2 regions of the Paenarthrobacter sp. NPDC090522 genome follow, and region 2 is predicted to be linked to the other one. Evidence: riboswitches for the same ligand, from Rfam matches in the RefSeq annotation. Region 2 holds a riboswitch; the other holds the start of a gene.
The links. A riboswitch is a leader RNA that binds a small molecule or an ion and turns the genes downstream of it on or off. The one in region 2 is predicted to bind cyclic di-AMP.

Region 1: linked by a shared signal. The riboswitch ahead of ACIQT2_RS20285 (hypothetical protein) and the one ahead of ACIQT2_RS17280 (M23 family metallopeptidase) in region 2 are both predicted to bind cyclic di-AMP.

Annotation. Positions count from the first base shown of each region.
Region 1 is NZ_JBIVXL010000020.1:31,691-38,984, reverse strand. It holds gene ACIQT2_RS20300 (ArnT family glycosyltransferase) at 1-1,310, opposite strand, end outside; gene ACIQT2_RS20295 (glycosyltransferase family 39 protein) at 1,313-3,409, opposite strand; gene ACIQT2_RS20290 (glycosyltransferase) at 3,406-4,806, opposite strand; gene ACIQT2_RS20285 (hypothetical protein) at 4,980-5,828, opposite strand; cyclic di-AMP (ydaO/yuaA leader) riboswitch at 5,832-6,015, opposite strand; gene ACIQT2_RS20280 (sensor histidine kinase) at 6,124-7,294, opposite strand, start outside.
Region 2 is NZ_JBIVXL010000014.1:29,329-36,622, forward strand. It holds gene ACIQT2_RS17260 (cold-shock protein) at 53-436, shown strand; gene ACIQT2_RS17265 (DUF3027 domain-containing protein) at 444-1,082, shown strand; gene serC (phosphoserine transaminase) at 1,170-2,300, opposite strand; gene ACIQT2_RS17275 (metal-dependent transcriptional regulator) at 2,600-3,295, shown strand; cyclic di-AMP (ydaO/yuaA leader) riboswitch at 3,525-3,765, shown strand; gene ACIQT2_RS17280 (M23 family metallopeptidase) at 3,770-4,600, shown strand; cyclic di-AMP (ydaO/yuaA leader) riboswitch at 4,747-4,905, shown strand; gene ACIQT2_RS17285 (C40 family peptidase) at 4,910-5,656, shown strand; gene ACIQT2_RS17290 (NlpC/P60 family protein) at 5,755-6,519, shown strand; gene ACIQT2_RS17295 (HNH endonuclease) at 6,762-7,262, shown strand.

The DNA.
Region 1 (7,294 bases), on a different contig from region 2:
GTGGCGCCGGCGGCAAACACCGCCGCGCCAAGCAAAAGCGCCACGGGAAGCTGGGAGCGGCGTTGCCACAACAACACTCCACCGAGGCCTACCAACCCCGCAATTCCGGGAGCCAGCGCCACCGAGTAGTAGGGGTGGATGATGCCCTGCATGTAGCTGAACACCAGTCCGGTCACCAGGAGCCAGGACCCCCACACGATGACCGAAGCGCGGACGGAATCGGTCCGCGGAGCACGCCGTCCGAGCCAGAGCAACGCGCCACCGAGGATCAAGGCTGAGGGAATCAACCATGCGATCTGGCTGCCGAACTCCGTGCCGAACATGCGGAACAAACCAGGGGTGCCCCAACCGTTTCCGCCACCGCCCACGCTGCCGGTCTCGTCACCGTTGAGCCGGCCCAAGCCGTTGTAGCCGAAGGTCAGTTCAAGGATCGAGTTGTTCTGTGAGCCGCCGATGTAGGGCCGCAGGTTTTCCGGGACAAGCTCGACGGCGGCAATCCACCAACCAGCGGAAGCCACCATGGCGCCTCCCGCGGCCAGGAGATGGAGCAGGCGTCGGACGGGCCTGGGCCGGGCGGAGACGAGGTAGGCGAGCGCGAAACCAGGAACCACCAGGAGGACTTGGAGTTGCTTGGCCAGGAACCCGAAACCGAGGAACACGCCGGCGATGACCAGCCACCGCAGCTTGTTCTCCTGGATGGACCGGACCACGGCGTAGCCTGCGGCGGTCATGAGCAGCACCAACAAGGCGTCCGGGTTGTTGAATCGGAACATGAGCGTGGCCACCGGAGTGAGAGCCATGACGGCCGCGGCGAGCAGGCCCGCGTAGTGGGCTTCGCGAAGCTTGCCGGCGGCAGGTAGGGCTGCCCGGCGGACGGCGAGGTAAAGGATCCAGGCCGTGGCCACGCCCATCAGGGCCTGGGGAACCAGGATGCTCCACGAACTGAGTCCAAACAAGCGAACGGACAGGCCTGTGATCCAGAGGGCTGCTGGCGGTTTGTCCACCGTGATGGAGTTGGCGGCGTCCGAGGAGCCAAAGAACCACGCGGTCCAGTCCTGGGAACCTGCCTGGGCCGCGGCGGAGTAGAACGCGTTGGCCCAGCCGGAGGCTCCCAGCCCCCAGAGGTAGAGGATTGCGGTTCCCAGGAGGACGGCACCCAGCTCGAGACGGTTCCGAAGGAGTCCCGTGGTCCTGGCGGCAGAGCCCTTGGCCCGGCGTGTTCCTCGCCTGCGGAATACTGAGCGACGGGTTGCGCTCGCCGGAGGGTCCTGCTGGAGGGCGTCCGTGCGTGGTTTGAAGTACGTTGTCACGGTCAGTTCACCAGCCTGTAGACGGTGGTGTTGCCCACGGTTTGTGCTTCATAGTTCGCTGCTACCCATGCGGCCACTTCCGAGTTGCCACCCCGGCCGCCACCGCCCATGCCGCCGCCGGAGATGAAGTAGCTGATCTGGCCCTTGTCCACCATGTCCTGGAACTGGGCGAGGGTGGGATAGGGGTCGCCGCCGTTCCAGCCACCCAGGGCGATGACGCTGGTGTTCGTGGCGAGTTCCAGGTCTGCCGCCTGGGTTGCTCCGGAGACGATCGCGGACCACTTGGTGGTGGTGGATTTCAGCAGGGCTGTCAGTTCGGCGTTGGCTGTGCCGCCCCCGGCTCCGCCTGCGCCTCCGAAGCCCCCGGCTCCAGGGAAGCCGCCTGCGGCCGCATCCTGAACTGTTCCGTCGGGAAGCGTGCTGCCCGAGGGCGCTTCGCCAAGACCGGTAGCTCCGCCCAGCCCGTTTTGGGCGTTGCCGAAGTCACGGTTGCGGCCGTCTGCTCCGGTCCGCGCGCCGAAGCCGCCACTGGCCGCACCGGCGGGTCCCGACGTCGGGATGGAGCCGGAGTGTGGAGTCGCCGCTGTGGCAACGGTCCAGGCACCGGTACCCAAACCACCGGCAAGCAGGGACACCACCACGACGGCGGCCGCGGGCAGGCGTCGGAGCATGCCCTTGGGTGCGGACGCACCGAGGCGGTCCACCCGGAGCAGCAGCGCGGCGGCCGCGAGGACGCCCAGGACTACGACGACGATCCGGAGCCATGGCAGCCACGTGGCGTCCCGTCCCAGCAGCACGGCCGACCAGAGGGAGCTACCCAGCACCACGACGGCAAGGATGATCCGCGCTGCCCAGGAATCGCGGCCACGCCACAGTTCAACGCAACCAATGCCGATCAGAGCGGCTATGGCCGGGGCCAGGGCCACAGCGTAGTAGGGGTGGACGATGCCGCTCATGAAGCTGAAGATGCCGGCAGTGACGATCAGCCAGCCGCCCCACATCAGCAGCGCAGCGCGGCTGCGTGAAGTCCGGATTTCGCGGCGCGTGAACCACAGTCCGGCCACCAACAGGATGAGGGCCGCCGGGAGCAGCCAGGAAACTTCTCCGCCGAAGCTGGTGCCGAACATGCGGCCCAAACCGGCCGAACCACCGAATCCGGCATTGCCGCCCATGCCTCCACCGCCCCCGGGCATGCCGCCACCGGCGCCACCTTCGCCCGATCCAGTGATGCGGCCCAGGCCGTTGTAGCCGAACGTGAGTTCAAGGAAGCTGTTGCCCTCCGACCCCGCCATGTAGGGGCGTGCCGAGGCGGGAGTCAGCTGGAAGATCGCAATGTACGTTCCCGCAACAGCCACGATTCCCGCTGCCGCTGCAAGCAGGTGCAGGATCCTGTTGCGGAACGAGGTGGGGGCTGCCCACAGGTAGGCGAGCGCCAACCCGGGAACAATCAGGAAGCCTTGGAGCATCTTGCTCAAGAAGGCCAACCCAACAACGGCACCCGCCGCGGCAAGCCACTTCCAGCCCGCCTTTTCGATGGCCCGCGTTGTCAGGTACGCGGCCAGCACCAGGCACAGCGTGAGCATGGCGTCCGGGTTGTTGAACCTGAACATCAGTGCTGCCACCGGGGTCAGAGCCAGCGCACCACCGGCGATGAGGCCCGCTGCGGGTCCCGCCACCCGCTTGACCGCCAGGTACAGAAGCCCGACGGCGGCCACTCCCATGAGTGCCTCCGGGACCAGCATGCTGGTGGGGGAGAAGCCGAAGATCCTGCCCACGAGCGCGGGAATCCAGAGGGAAGCCGGTGGCTTGTCCACGGTGATGGCGTTGCCGGCGTCGAGCGATCCGAAGAACAAGGCCGTCCAGTCCTTGGTGCCGGCCTGGATGGCGGCGGCGTAAAAGGAATTGCCGTAGCCCGTGGCCGCGAGGTTCCAGAGGTAGAGGAAGGCTGTCGCCACCAGGAGCCCGGCGGCGGAAGGACGGACCCAGCGAGCCTGCCGGCCGAAGACGATGCGGTGGAAGCGCGAGTGCCGGTGGTCCGTGGGCACGGGGTTGCCGGCTTCGGTTTCGGTTGCGCTGCTTGGCTGGAGGGCGGTGATCATTTCGCTGCCACCTCGTTGGTCTGGGCGGAGGCTGCCGTCTGAACTGCTTCAGCGGCTGGGACGGCGGCCGCGGCGGGTTTCGCGGGCGTCGCAGCTTGGGACGGCTTCCGGAAGACCCACAGGCGGAACAGCAGGAAGCGGGCTACTGTCGCGGTGAGGTTCGCCCCAACCACGGTGGCCACCTCAACCCAGCGGTCCGGCGTCGTGCTTCCATGCACCAGGGCGAGCGCGCCGGAGGTGAGCGCCAAGCCGATGCCAAAGACGATCAGCCCTTCGAAGTGGTGCCGTGCGTGGTTGCCGCCGTGGATGCCGAACGTGAAGCGCCGGTTGGCGGCGGTGTTGGCCACGGCGGTGATGATGAGCGCCAGGAAGTTGGCGAGCTGCGGGTCCATGAAACTGCGGCAGAACAGGAAAATCACCAGGTAGGCCACGGTGGACACAGCACCGATGAATCCGAAGCGAACCAGTTGCCCGAACAGGCTCGTCCGCGGCGTGGCCTCGGAGGTCCGTGAGGAAGCGGGGAGTGGTCCGCGCGCCAGGGCGGCACGAAGTTCGGGAACGGGGATGCGTCCGGTGACCAGGTCGCGCGTCAGGCGCGCCATTCCGCGCAGGTCGGCCAGTGCGGTACGTACGACGTCGACGCTTGAGTTGGGATCGTCGGTCCAGTCCACGGGGACTTCATGGACGCGGAGTCCGCAGCGTTCGGCGAGGACCAGCAGTTCGGTGTCGAAGAACCAGGCGTTGTCCAGCGTGTGCGGGAGGATCTGGTGGGCAACGTCCGCGCGGATGGCCTTGAAGCCGCACTGCGCGTCGGAGAACCGTGCACCCATGACGGTGTGCAGGAGGACGTTGTAGCTGCGGGACACGAATTCGCGCTTCGGCCCACGGACTACCCGGGAGTTGCGGGAGAGCCTCGTGCCGATGGCCAGGTCCGAGTGCCCGGAGATCAGGGGCGCCAGGAGCGGCGCCAAGGCGGCGAGGTCTGTGGAGAGATCCACGTCCATGTAGGCCAGAACGGGGGAAGGCGACGCGAGCCAGACCTGACGGAGGGCGTTGCCCCGGCCCTTTTCCTCGAAGCGCATGACGGCAATCTCGGGGAGTTCGCGGGCCAGTCGCTCGGCGATCTTCAGGGTGTTGTCCGTGCTTGCATTGTCCGCCACCGTGATGCGGAAGGAATGCGGGAAAGTGTCCACGAGGTGTCCGTGCAGGCGGCGCAGGCATTCCTCGAGGTCCGTTTCCTCGTTGTGGACGGGAACGGTGACGTCCAGGACGGGAACTGTGGTCCGGGTGTCCACGGGAGAGCGCCGCATCTGCCGGTGGGGCAAGGCAGGAGCGGCGGAGTGCCCCGCATGGGCGGGGCTCGGCAGCGCACTGGTGGCTGGATCTATGAGCGTCATGCATCCAGAGTGGATCCGCCGATTGTGAGGGCTTTAGGCGGAAGCTGTGACGGGACTGTGTAACTGTGGCGGCGTCTGGACAGGCGAAAAGCCGCCCCCGGTCCTGCCGTGCGCATCAGTTGGGGTTGATGCGCGCGGCGGGAACAGGAGCGGCTATCGGAAAGCCTGCGGGCTTAGTACCAGTTGTTGGCCAAGTGGAAGGCAAGGGCTGCGGACGGCGAACCGTAGCGTTCCTTGATGTAGTTCAGGCCCCACTTGATCTGGGTCTGGTAGTTGGTCTGCCAGTCGGCGCCGGCAGTAGCCATCTTGGAAGCCGGAAGCGACTGGACAATGCCGTATGCGCCGCTGGAAGCGTTGGTGGCCGTGGTGCGCCAGTTGGATTCCTTCTCCCACAGCGTGTTCAGGGCGGTCATTTCGCCCGGTCCCCAGCCGTAGCTGGCCAGGATGCTGGCAGCGTAGGCCTTGGCTGCGGCGGGATCGTCCACGGCCTTGGGCGCGGCAGCGGCGGCTGCAGCTGCTGCTGCTGCCTTGTCAGCGGCAGCCTTGGCGGCGGCGTCGGCAGCAGCTTTCTCGGCTGCGGCCTGTGCTGCAGCCGCCTGGTCTGCTGCGGCTTTGTCTGCGGCAGCCTTGTCTGCAGCTGCCTTGTCGGCGGCGGCCTTCTCGGCTGCAGCCTTTGCGGCCGCTGTCTGGTCCGCTGCGGCCTTGGCCGAAGCTGCACGATCCGCAGCAGCTTTTTCCGCAGCTGCGTCTGAGGCAGCGTTGGCGTTCGGGTCAGACTGTACGGCGGCCTGGGTCTGCGCTGCCTGGCTCAGTTCCGGCAGGTTGAACGCGGCGTTGGCGGCCTGTCCCAGCGAAGCGACGCCGAGTGCGGCGGCAACGACACCTGCTACGACCGACATGCGGTGGCCGGCCTTGCCCTGGCGTGCGGCGTTCTTCAGAACGGCCTGCGACTTGGTCAGGGGAGCATCGTTTTCGTCGCGGTGACGCGCGGAATGGCGCGTCTGATCCTTGAATTCAGACATGTGTGATTACCTCTCAGCGCCTGCGGAGTTAGCTGTCGGGTTCGGATGAGGTCATCCGGCCGCGCGCGTAGCTGCGGCTTCACCCCAAGGGCCGGCGCAATGCCTGGCCCGGAGACTCTGGGTCCCCCGTCTCTGCCTCGATGAGAACGGAACTCCGGGAAGTGGCAGAGCTCGGCGCATCCCGGGTGTGGGCCTCTTGGGGCGACCCACCCTTTCGACGGTACAGGAGGATTTTGCTTAAGTCACATTTAGGTAACAGAGATCACGACGCCGGTGCGTCGCCTTGCCGGTTTCGTTACACCTGTTCGCTGGTCACTGAGGGGAGGCGCAAGGCGAACTCCGTGCGCCCCGGTTTTGAGGTGACTTCGACGCTGCCACCGTGTGCTCCGACGATCGATTCGACAATCGACAGGCCCAGGCCCGACGTGCCCTCCGATCCCGAACGTGCCGCGTCGGCCCGGGCAAAACGGGAGAAGATGCGGCCCTGGAAATCCGCGGGAATACCGGGCCCGTTGTCCGTCACGGTGACCACTGCACTCCCGTCCGCGCTCAGCATGACGCCGGTGACCACAGTGGTGCCCGGATCGGTGTGCTTGCGGGCGTTGGACAGCAGGTTGGCCAGCACCTGATGAAGTTGCGTGCCGTCTCCACGGACCGTAATGGGCTCATCCGGAAGCTTGAGCTGCCACACGTGGTCCGGGGCCATGACTTTCTCGTCAGTCACGGTTTCAATGACCAACTGTGTCAGGTCCACGTCCGTGACCTTCAAAGGCTGCCCTTCATCCAATCGGGCCAGGAGCAGCAGGTCCTCCACCAAGGTGCTCATCCGCTCCGACTGGCTCTGGACGCGTGACAGCGACTTGCGGCCATCCTCGGTGAAATTCTCGGTCATCCGCAGCATCTCGGTGTAACCCCGGATGGCCGTAAGGGGCGTGCGGAGCTCGTGCGAGGCGTCGGCAACGAATTGCCGGACTTTGGTTTCACTTTCCTGCCTGGCTTCGAGGGCGCTGGCCACGTTGTTCAGCATCTGGTTGAGGGCGTAGCCCACGCTGCCTACCTCTGTTCCGGGGTGGGAAGCCGACGGGGGTACGCGCACCGCGAGGGCCACCTCGCCGGCGTCGAGGGGCAGGCGGGAAACCTTGGTGGCCACTTCGGACAGTTGCTCCAGTGGCCGCATGGTCCGCCGGATAATGACGGTTCCGGCCAGCCCAATCAATACCAAGCCACCGAGCGATACGAACACCATGGTCCAGACGAGGGACGCTTCGGTGCTTTGTTTGTCGGCGAGCGGCAGGCCAGTCACGATCACGTCCCCATAGGCCGTTTTGACGGCGACCAGGCGGTAGTCGCCGTTGGACAGTGATCGGTCAACGGGTCGGTTGTCCAAGGGAAGGTCCAGCAGGACCTGTTTGTCTTCGGCGGAGAGCGTTGCCCGGTTCCCTGAAGCGTCGATGAGCCCGGCGCTG
Region 2 (7,294 bases):
ATGCGGTGGCGGCCCGACGTGTTTCCACGCAAGAACGAAGAAGGTTGATTACGTGCCCACCGGCAAGGTCAAGTGGTATGACAAGGAAAAGGGCTTCGGATTCCTCGCGGCCGAAGACGGCCAGGAAGTTTTCCTGCCCAAGACGTCCCTGCCTGCAGGGGTCACCGAGCTGAAGGCCGGTACGCGCGTGGAGTTCGGCGTTGCCGACGGCCGCCGCGGTGCCCAGGCACTGGGCCTGCGCGTCCTGGACAAGACCCCCTCCATCGCAAAGGCCAAGCGCATGAACGCCCGCGACCTGGCACCGCTGGTCCAGGACCTGGTCACCGTCCTGGACAATCTGTCCGGTACGTTGTCCTCGGGAAAGTATCCGGAAGGCAACAAGGCCAAGGCGATCGGAATGGCGCTGCGCAAGGTTGCCGACGAGCTGGAAGCCTAGGAACGCCATGACATCGGAATCCGCACGGGATATAGAGGCAGGGGAAGGCGCGCAGGAAACCCCTGCCCTCCCCGTTGCCGAGGCTCCTGCAAACGGGGACGCCCCTGCCACCAGGGAAGTTCCCGGGCGGAAGCCCGCTGAAGCCAAGGCCGCAGCCCCGAAGCCGCGCGCCGGCGTTCCTGTATGGCGCACCGGCAAGCCGGACTCCTACCTGGCTGCCGCCGTCGACGTCGCCCGCCAGGCCGTGGAAGGCATTGCCAACCGTGGGGAAGTAGGTGCGCACCTCGGAGCCAAATCGGAAGGCGACCGGGTGGTGACCCACCTGTTCGAATCGAAGCTGGCAGGTTACGGCGGCTGGCAGTGGTACGCCGTGGTGACCCGTAACTCGCGGTCCAAAATCGTCACCGTCAGCGAGCTGGGGCTCCTGCCGTCCGAGGACTCCATCCTTGCGCCGGAATGGGTGCCGTGGGCCAAACGGGTCCGCCCGGAGGACGAGAAGCCGTTGGTTGAAGAGACCGAGGAAGACGTCGCCGAGGAAACGGTCAAGGCGGGCGAAGACGATGCCCAGGTTGATGACGACGCGGATGACGATTCGGACGAGACCGGGGACGCCGTCGAAGACGCGGACCACTCCGGCCAGCAATAACTGAAGACACAAAAAAGGCGCCTGCCGGGAAGAATCCTTCCCGGCAGGCGCCCTTTAACGTTCCGGCCGTGCGGCCGCTGATGGTGTTTACTTCTTCAGTTCGCCAACCACGTAGTCGATGCTGGCGAGCAGTGCCGAAACGTCATCCGGTTCGATGGCCACGAACGTGGCGATCCGGAGCTGGTTGCGCCCAAGCTTCCGGTAGGGCTCGGTGTCCACCACTCCGTTGGCGCGCAGCACCTTGGCGATGGCCGCTGCGTCGATCGAATCATCGAAGTCGATGGTGGCGATGACGTTGGAGCGTTCCTCGGCGTTGGCCACGAAGGGCGTGGCGTACTCGGAGGCCTCGGCCCAGGAGTACACGCGGCTGGCGGAGTCCGCCGTGCGCTTGCTGGCGAAATCCAGGCCACCGTTGCTGTTGAGCCACTGCACCTGGGCGTCCAGCGTGACCAGCGTGGACAACGACGGCGTGTTGTAGGTCTGGTTCAGCTTGGAGTTGTCGATCGCTGTCTGGAGGTCCAGGAAGTCGGGGATCCAGCGGCCGCTGGCCTTCACCCGGGCAGCGCGCTCCAGCGCGGCGGGGGAGAAGAGGCCCAGCCACAGGCCGCCGTCGGAAGCGAAATTCTTTTGCGGCGCGAAGTAGTACACGTCGGACTCCGCGACGTCCACGTCCAGGCCACCGGCGGCAGAGGTTGCGTCCACCACGATCAGCGAGCCTTCGTCTGCGCCGTCAACGCGCTTGACCGGAGCTGAGACGCCCGTGGACGTCTCGTTCTGTGGCCAGGCGTAGACATCCACCCCGGCCTCGGCCTGCGGCGACGGACGGGTGCCCGGCTCGGACTTGATGATGGAGGAAGCGTCCAGGAAGGGAGCCTTGTTGGTGGCCGCCGCGAACTTGGAACCGAACTCGCCGAAGGAGAGGTGCTGGGCCTTCTTCTCCACCAGGCCGAACGCTGCGACATCCCAGAACGCCGTGGAACCGCCGACGCCGAGGACAACCTCGTAGCCCTCCGGGGCGCGGAAGAAAGTGCTGAGGCCTTCGCGGACGGACCCCACGAGGTTCTTCACCGGTGCCTGGCGGTGGGACGTGCCAAGGATGGTGGTGGCTGCGGCGGACAGGGCTTCGACCTGCTCCGGGCGGACCTTGGACGGTCCTGCGCCGAAGCGTCCGTCCTTGGGCAGCAGGTCGGCGGGAATGGTGATGCTGTTGTCGCTCACGGGTGGCTCCAATGGGTATCGGTCAAAGATGGGTCGTGGCAGGTGGCATCAACTGCTCCTTCGACACCCCAATTCTGCCTGACACGGCGCGCGGGCAGGAACCTGCGGTTGTCATAGTCCGCCACGTGGAACGGTGCAGTCCGGGAGCGCGGGAACGCGAAGGAGGATTATTCAGAGTAATTCCAAATAAGCTAAGCTGGAGGAGGCGTCATGGGGCGGCGCCGCGGGACCGACCGCCTCGTCTGGACGCGGTACGGTGGACACTACGCGAGAACTGCGTTCGAGGAGAGCTGAGCTGGATGACGGATCTGATCGATACCACTGAGATGTATCTTCGGACCATTTTGGAGCTTGAGGAAGAGAACATCGTTGCTCTTCGGGCCCGCATTGCCGAGCGCCTGCGCCATTCCGGTCCCACTGTTTCCCAGACCATCGGCCGCATGGAGCGCGACGGCCTGGTGGTCGTGTCCAATGACCGCCACCTGGAGTTGACCGAGGTTGGCCGGAAGCGGGCCACCGAAGTGATGCGCAAGCACCGCCTGGCCGAGCGCCTCCTGGCCGATGTCATCGGCCTGGACTGGGCCTATGTGCATGACGAGGCTTGCCGCTGGGAGCACGTGATGAGTGAGCGGGTTGAACGCCGGCTGTACGAGTTGCTTGAGCACCCCACCGAGTCGCCGTACGGAAACCCGATCCCGGGCTTGGAAGCACTCGGTGGACGGGCCAGCCAGATCTCCCTCAAGGGCGACGTCAACCTCATCCAGGCAATGGACGGCTACGCCACGGACTCACGGGTTGTGGTGAGCAGGTTGGCCGAACCCATCCAGGTCGAGCCTGAACTCCTGACCCAACTCGATGAAGGCGGGATCCGCCCGGGCGCGGCAGTTTCGTTGGCGCAGGTAGGGGAGTACATCTCCGTCCGCGTCCCCGGCATCGAGGGCGCCCTGGAACTGCCCCCCGAAGTTGCAGCCCACGTCTTCGTGGCGGTTGGCTGAACGTAGGACTTCCGAGGCACCTCTCCCGAAAAGGATGGGTGCCTCACTTGTGTCCCGGCCGGAGTGTCTGATCTCACTACCAGAGTCGGGTAGAACGGCGTGACCTGCAGTTTCCGCCGAAAGGTGCTAAAGGCCCACCCCGGAAAGCGGCGCCGCGGAAGATAACGAATTTATTACCGAAGGCTTTAATCCCCTATAGTTATCTACTAGCGCCGATACCAAAGCGTTACCTGATCTGGAGCCGAGCTCTGCCAGCAGATCAGGGGTGTTATCCACTACTGGCAGAGGCGGGGGAACCACCATTGGCTGCCTGAAGAAGCAGCCTTGGGGTGAAGTCCGCAGCAGCAGTGCCTACTTACGCAATTTCCTCCGGGATACCTGTGTGCCGTATGCGCTGCGTGCGGGCCGGGTCTTTGCACTCTCTGATCCGAATCCGACAGCTAACTTCGCAGGCTTTCTAGAGAGGAACAGAGTTTGACATCGCAGAACGTCAGGGGCCGCCGACGCGCGTCCGGCCCCGCTGCTGAGCTGCGGCCAGCCCGCGTCGTAACGGAGATCCGGCCGCGCGACACCCAGCGTCAGGTGCGCCGCCGTAAGAGCCCGTTGCGCCAGGTTGCCGATTTCGCCGCAGCCAGTGGCGTAGGGCAGAAAGCCGGGGTGGCCCTGGCCGCCACAGGCCTCGCCCTCACTGTCGGTCTGCCGGCCACAAGCCCCGTCATGGCCACCTCCGAGTCGGGCCAAACAGAAGCTGCCCTTGCCGTATCCGGCGGCAGCCAGCCTGAGGTTTCCGCGGAAGCATCGGCAAAAATCGACTTCAGCCGTGCGGCGGTGGCCACCAAGGCCGATCCCGACGGCAAGCTAAAGCAGCTGCTCAGCGCCCAGTCCGTTGGCAGCATCCAGGCCAGTTCCTCCAAGGGCACCCTTGGAAGTCCGCTGGACACGCTGACAACCGCTTCTCCGTTCGGATACCGCGTCAGCCCGCTGACCGGTGGCACCGGCGACTTCCACCGCGGCCAGGACTTCGTTGCCCAGTGTGGCACCCAGGTCCACGCTGCCGCCGCCGGGAAGGTCACGTTTGCCGGGTGGCACGAGTACGGCGGAGGCAACCGCGTTGTGGTGGATCACGGCAATGGCCTTGAGACCACGTACAACCACCTGTCGTCCTTCAACGTCAAGGTTGGCCAGACTGTCAGCCGCGGTGACGTTGTAGCCCTGAGCGGCACCACGGGCGCCTCCACGGGCTGCCACCTGCACTTCGAGGTCCAGGTCAACGGCGAAGTTGTTGACCCCATGGGCTGGCTCTAAGCAAAGTCGATGGTCGTCTCTCGCATTCGCGACACACCCCGTGACCTGAATGTGACATTCGCTTTCAACTGTTGTACCGTCTAAAGCGCATCGGCTTTTTAGGGGGCCGATGCACTTGAGTGGATTGCCTAGCTCTGCCACCACTCAGGATCCGTTCGCAAAATTCGTCTGGCAGGGGCGGGGGAACCACTTTTGGTCTTCGAGAGAAGGCCTTGGGGTTAAGTCACAAAGCTTCTCGAAGCGCGTGGCCGGATGACTCCCATCCGAATCCGACAGCTCACCTCGCAGGCATTGGGAGAGGCTACCTACGTGTCATCACGCACTACCCCTGCGCGCCACCGCGCCGAGACGGTTCACCCGTTGAACACTCTTTCGAAGGCTGTTTCAGCGAATGCCGGAACCGTTGGCCGCCAGGCCGCAGTTCTCGCCGCAGCCTCCGGCCTCGTCCTCAGCGTCGGCCTCCCGGCCCAGGCAGCGGACACCGATGTTTCCAAGGCCGAGACGAGCACGCAGCAGCTCCTCACCACCGAGGTTGTCACTGCAGAGCCCACGGCCACTGTTTCCTTCGAGAGCCCCGTCGTGGCCACCAAGGAAGCCCCGAAGGTCCAGCGCGCGTCGCAGACCACCCAGCGCTCCCAGACAGCTGGTAACCAGACCACTGGCAGCCAGGCTGCAGGCTCGCTCACCGCACAGTCTTCCGACGCCAAGGAAACGGCCTCCAGCGCCGCAGCCTCCGGCCTCGCCGCGATCGCCTACACGGGCATCGGCCACCCCTACGTTTGGGGCGGCACCACTCCCAACGGCTGGGACTGCTCCGGCTTCACCCAGTGGGTCTACGCCCAGGCCGGCATCAGCATTCCCCGCGTCAACGCCTGGACTGCCATGAAGGCCACCAGCACGCCGCAGCCGGGTGACCTGGTCATGCAGAACGGCGGCGCACACGTAGGCATCTACGTCGGCAACGGCATGATGATCAGCGCTCTCAACCCGAGCCAGGGAACCTTGCTCCACTCGGTGGCTTCCACCGGCACGTCTTCATTCTTCACCCTCCGCTAAAACCCCGTTCGGGGTACGCCAGCATGCCCCCCAAGTGCTGGCTTGCCCGCAAACCGCGCGTGCCCCAACCGCGTGCGGAAACGAAAAGAGATTAAAAAATGACCAGTGCACACAAGGTTGCACGGCACCGAGCTGAGGCCCCCAAGACCAGCTCCCTTGCCGTGATCGCGAAGGCTGTCAGCAACAACGCCGGTGGCGTCGGCCGCCAGGCAGTCGTTATCGCTGCCGCTTCAGGACTGGTCTTGACCAGTGGCGTTGCTGCGAACGCCGCCGATACCAACGTCCAGCGTGAATCCACGGCCACCACAGCCCTTGATGTCCAGGCAGTCACGCAGTCCACCATCGCTGCCGACTCCACCGTGGCCATCTCCTACGAGAGCCCGGTTGTGACCACGGTGGAAGCTCCGGCTCCCGTCGTCGAGAAGCCCGCAGCGAAAGCCGCATCCGGCTCCACGGCTACCGGCGCGACCGCCACATTGGCAGTGGACAACTCAGCAACGGCGGCCGCCAAGGCTCCTGCAGCTTCCAGTGGCCTCGGGGCAGCCATCGCCGCTGCAGCCTACGCCCAGCTGGGAGTGACCCAGGACTGCACCATGTTGGTCACCAATTCGCTGGCGGCCGTGGGTATCAACTTCCACGATTGGCCGGCGGGCTACCTCTCCTTGGGCCGCACCGTCAGCGCCGCCGAAGCCCAGCCGGGCGACCTCGCGTACTACGCCAACGGTGGTTACGGCGGAATGGCACACATCGCCGTCTACGTCGGTAACGGCATGGCAGTACACGGTGGATGGAACGGGTCCACCACTGCACTCTTCAGTGTGAACGTCGGCTCCGGCCCGGTCTTCATCCGTGTGAACGGCTGATACAGATTCTTTGAACACCCCGCAGGAATACCTGCGGGGTGTTCCGCTTTAAGCCCCGCGCGGAGGGCCGTGCAAGGTGTCCCGCACATGAACATTCGCCGACACTGCACGGGAACAGGCCCGAAAATTCGTTGATACGGCATATAAGTGCTTACCCTTATGGTGTCGATCCACAGCCCGTACATGCAGAGGGCAGCCGGCCCTCGTGCCCCTGACGGGTGCGGCCGTGAAGAGGTACGTGCATGCGCACACTCGTTCTGAATGCTGGATATGAACCGCTGGCGGTAGTCACCTTCCGCCGGGCGCTGGTCCTTGTGCTGACTGGAAAAGCTAGCGTAGTGGCCGAAGGCGGCGAACCTGTCGTCGGGCCACAGGAGATTCTGGGACGTCCGTCCGTGATTCTCCTCAACCGCTACATCCGTCCCCGGTACAACAGGATCACCGCTGTGAGCCGCCGCGGGGTGCTCCGCCGCGACGGCCACCGCTGCGCCTATTGCGGCAAGACAGCGCACACCATAGACCATGTCCACCCCAAATCCAGGGGCGGCGCGGATTCCTGGGAAAACCTGGTTGCGGCGTGCTTGAAATGCAATAACGCCAAGAGCAACCAGACGCTCGCCGAGATGGGCTGGAAGCTTCGCTTCACACCCGGCGTGCCCACGGGAACCATGTGGCAGATCAAAGAACTCGAGAAACCTGCGCCGGACTGGGACCCGTTCCTCTTGCCGGAATCCGCCGCCTGATCGATTTCTGTTGTGCTCCGGCCGTACGGGTA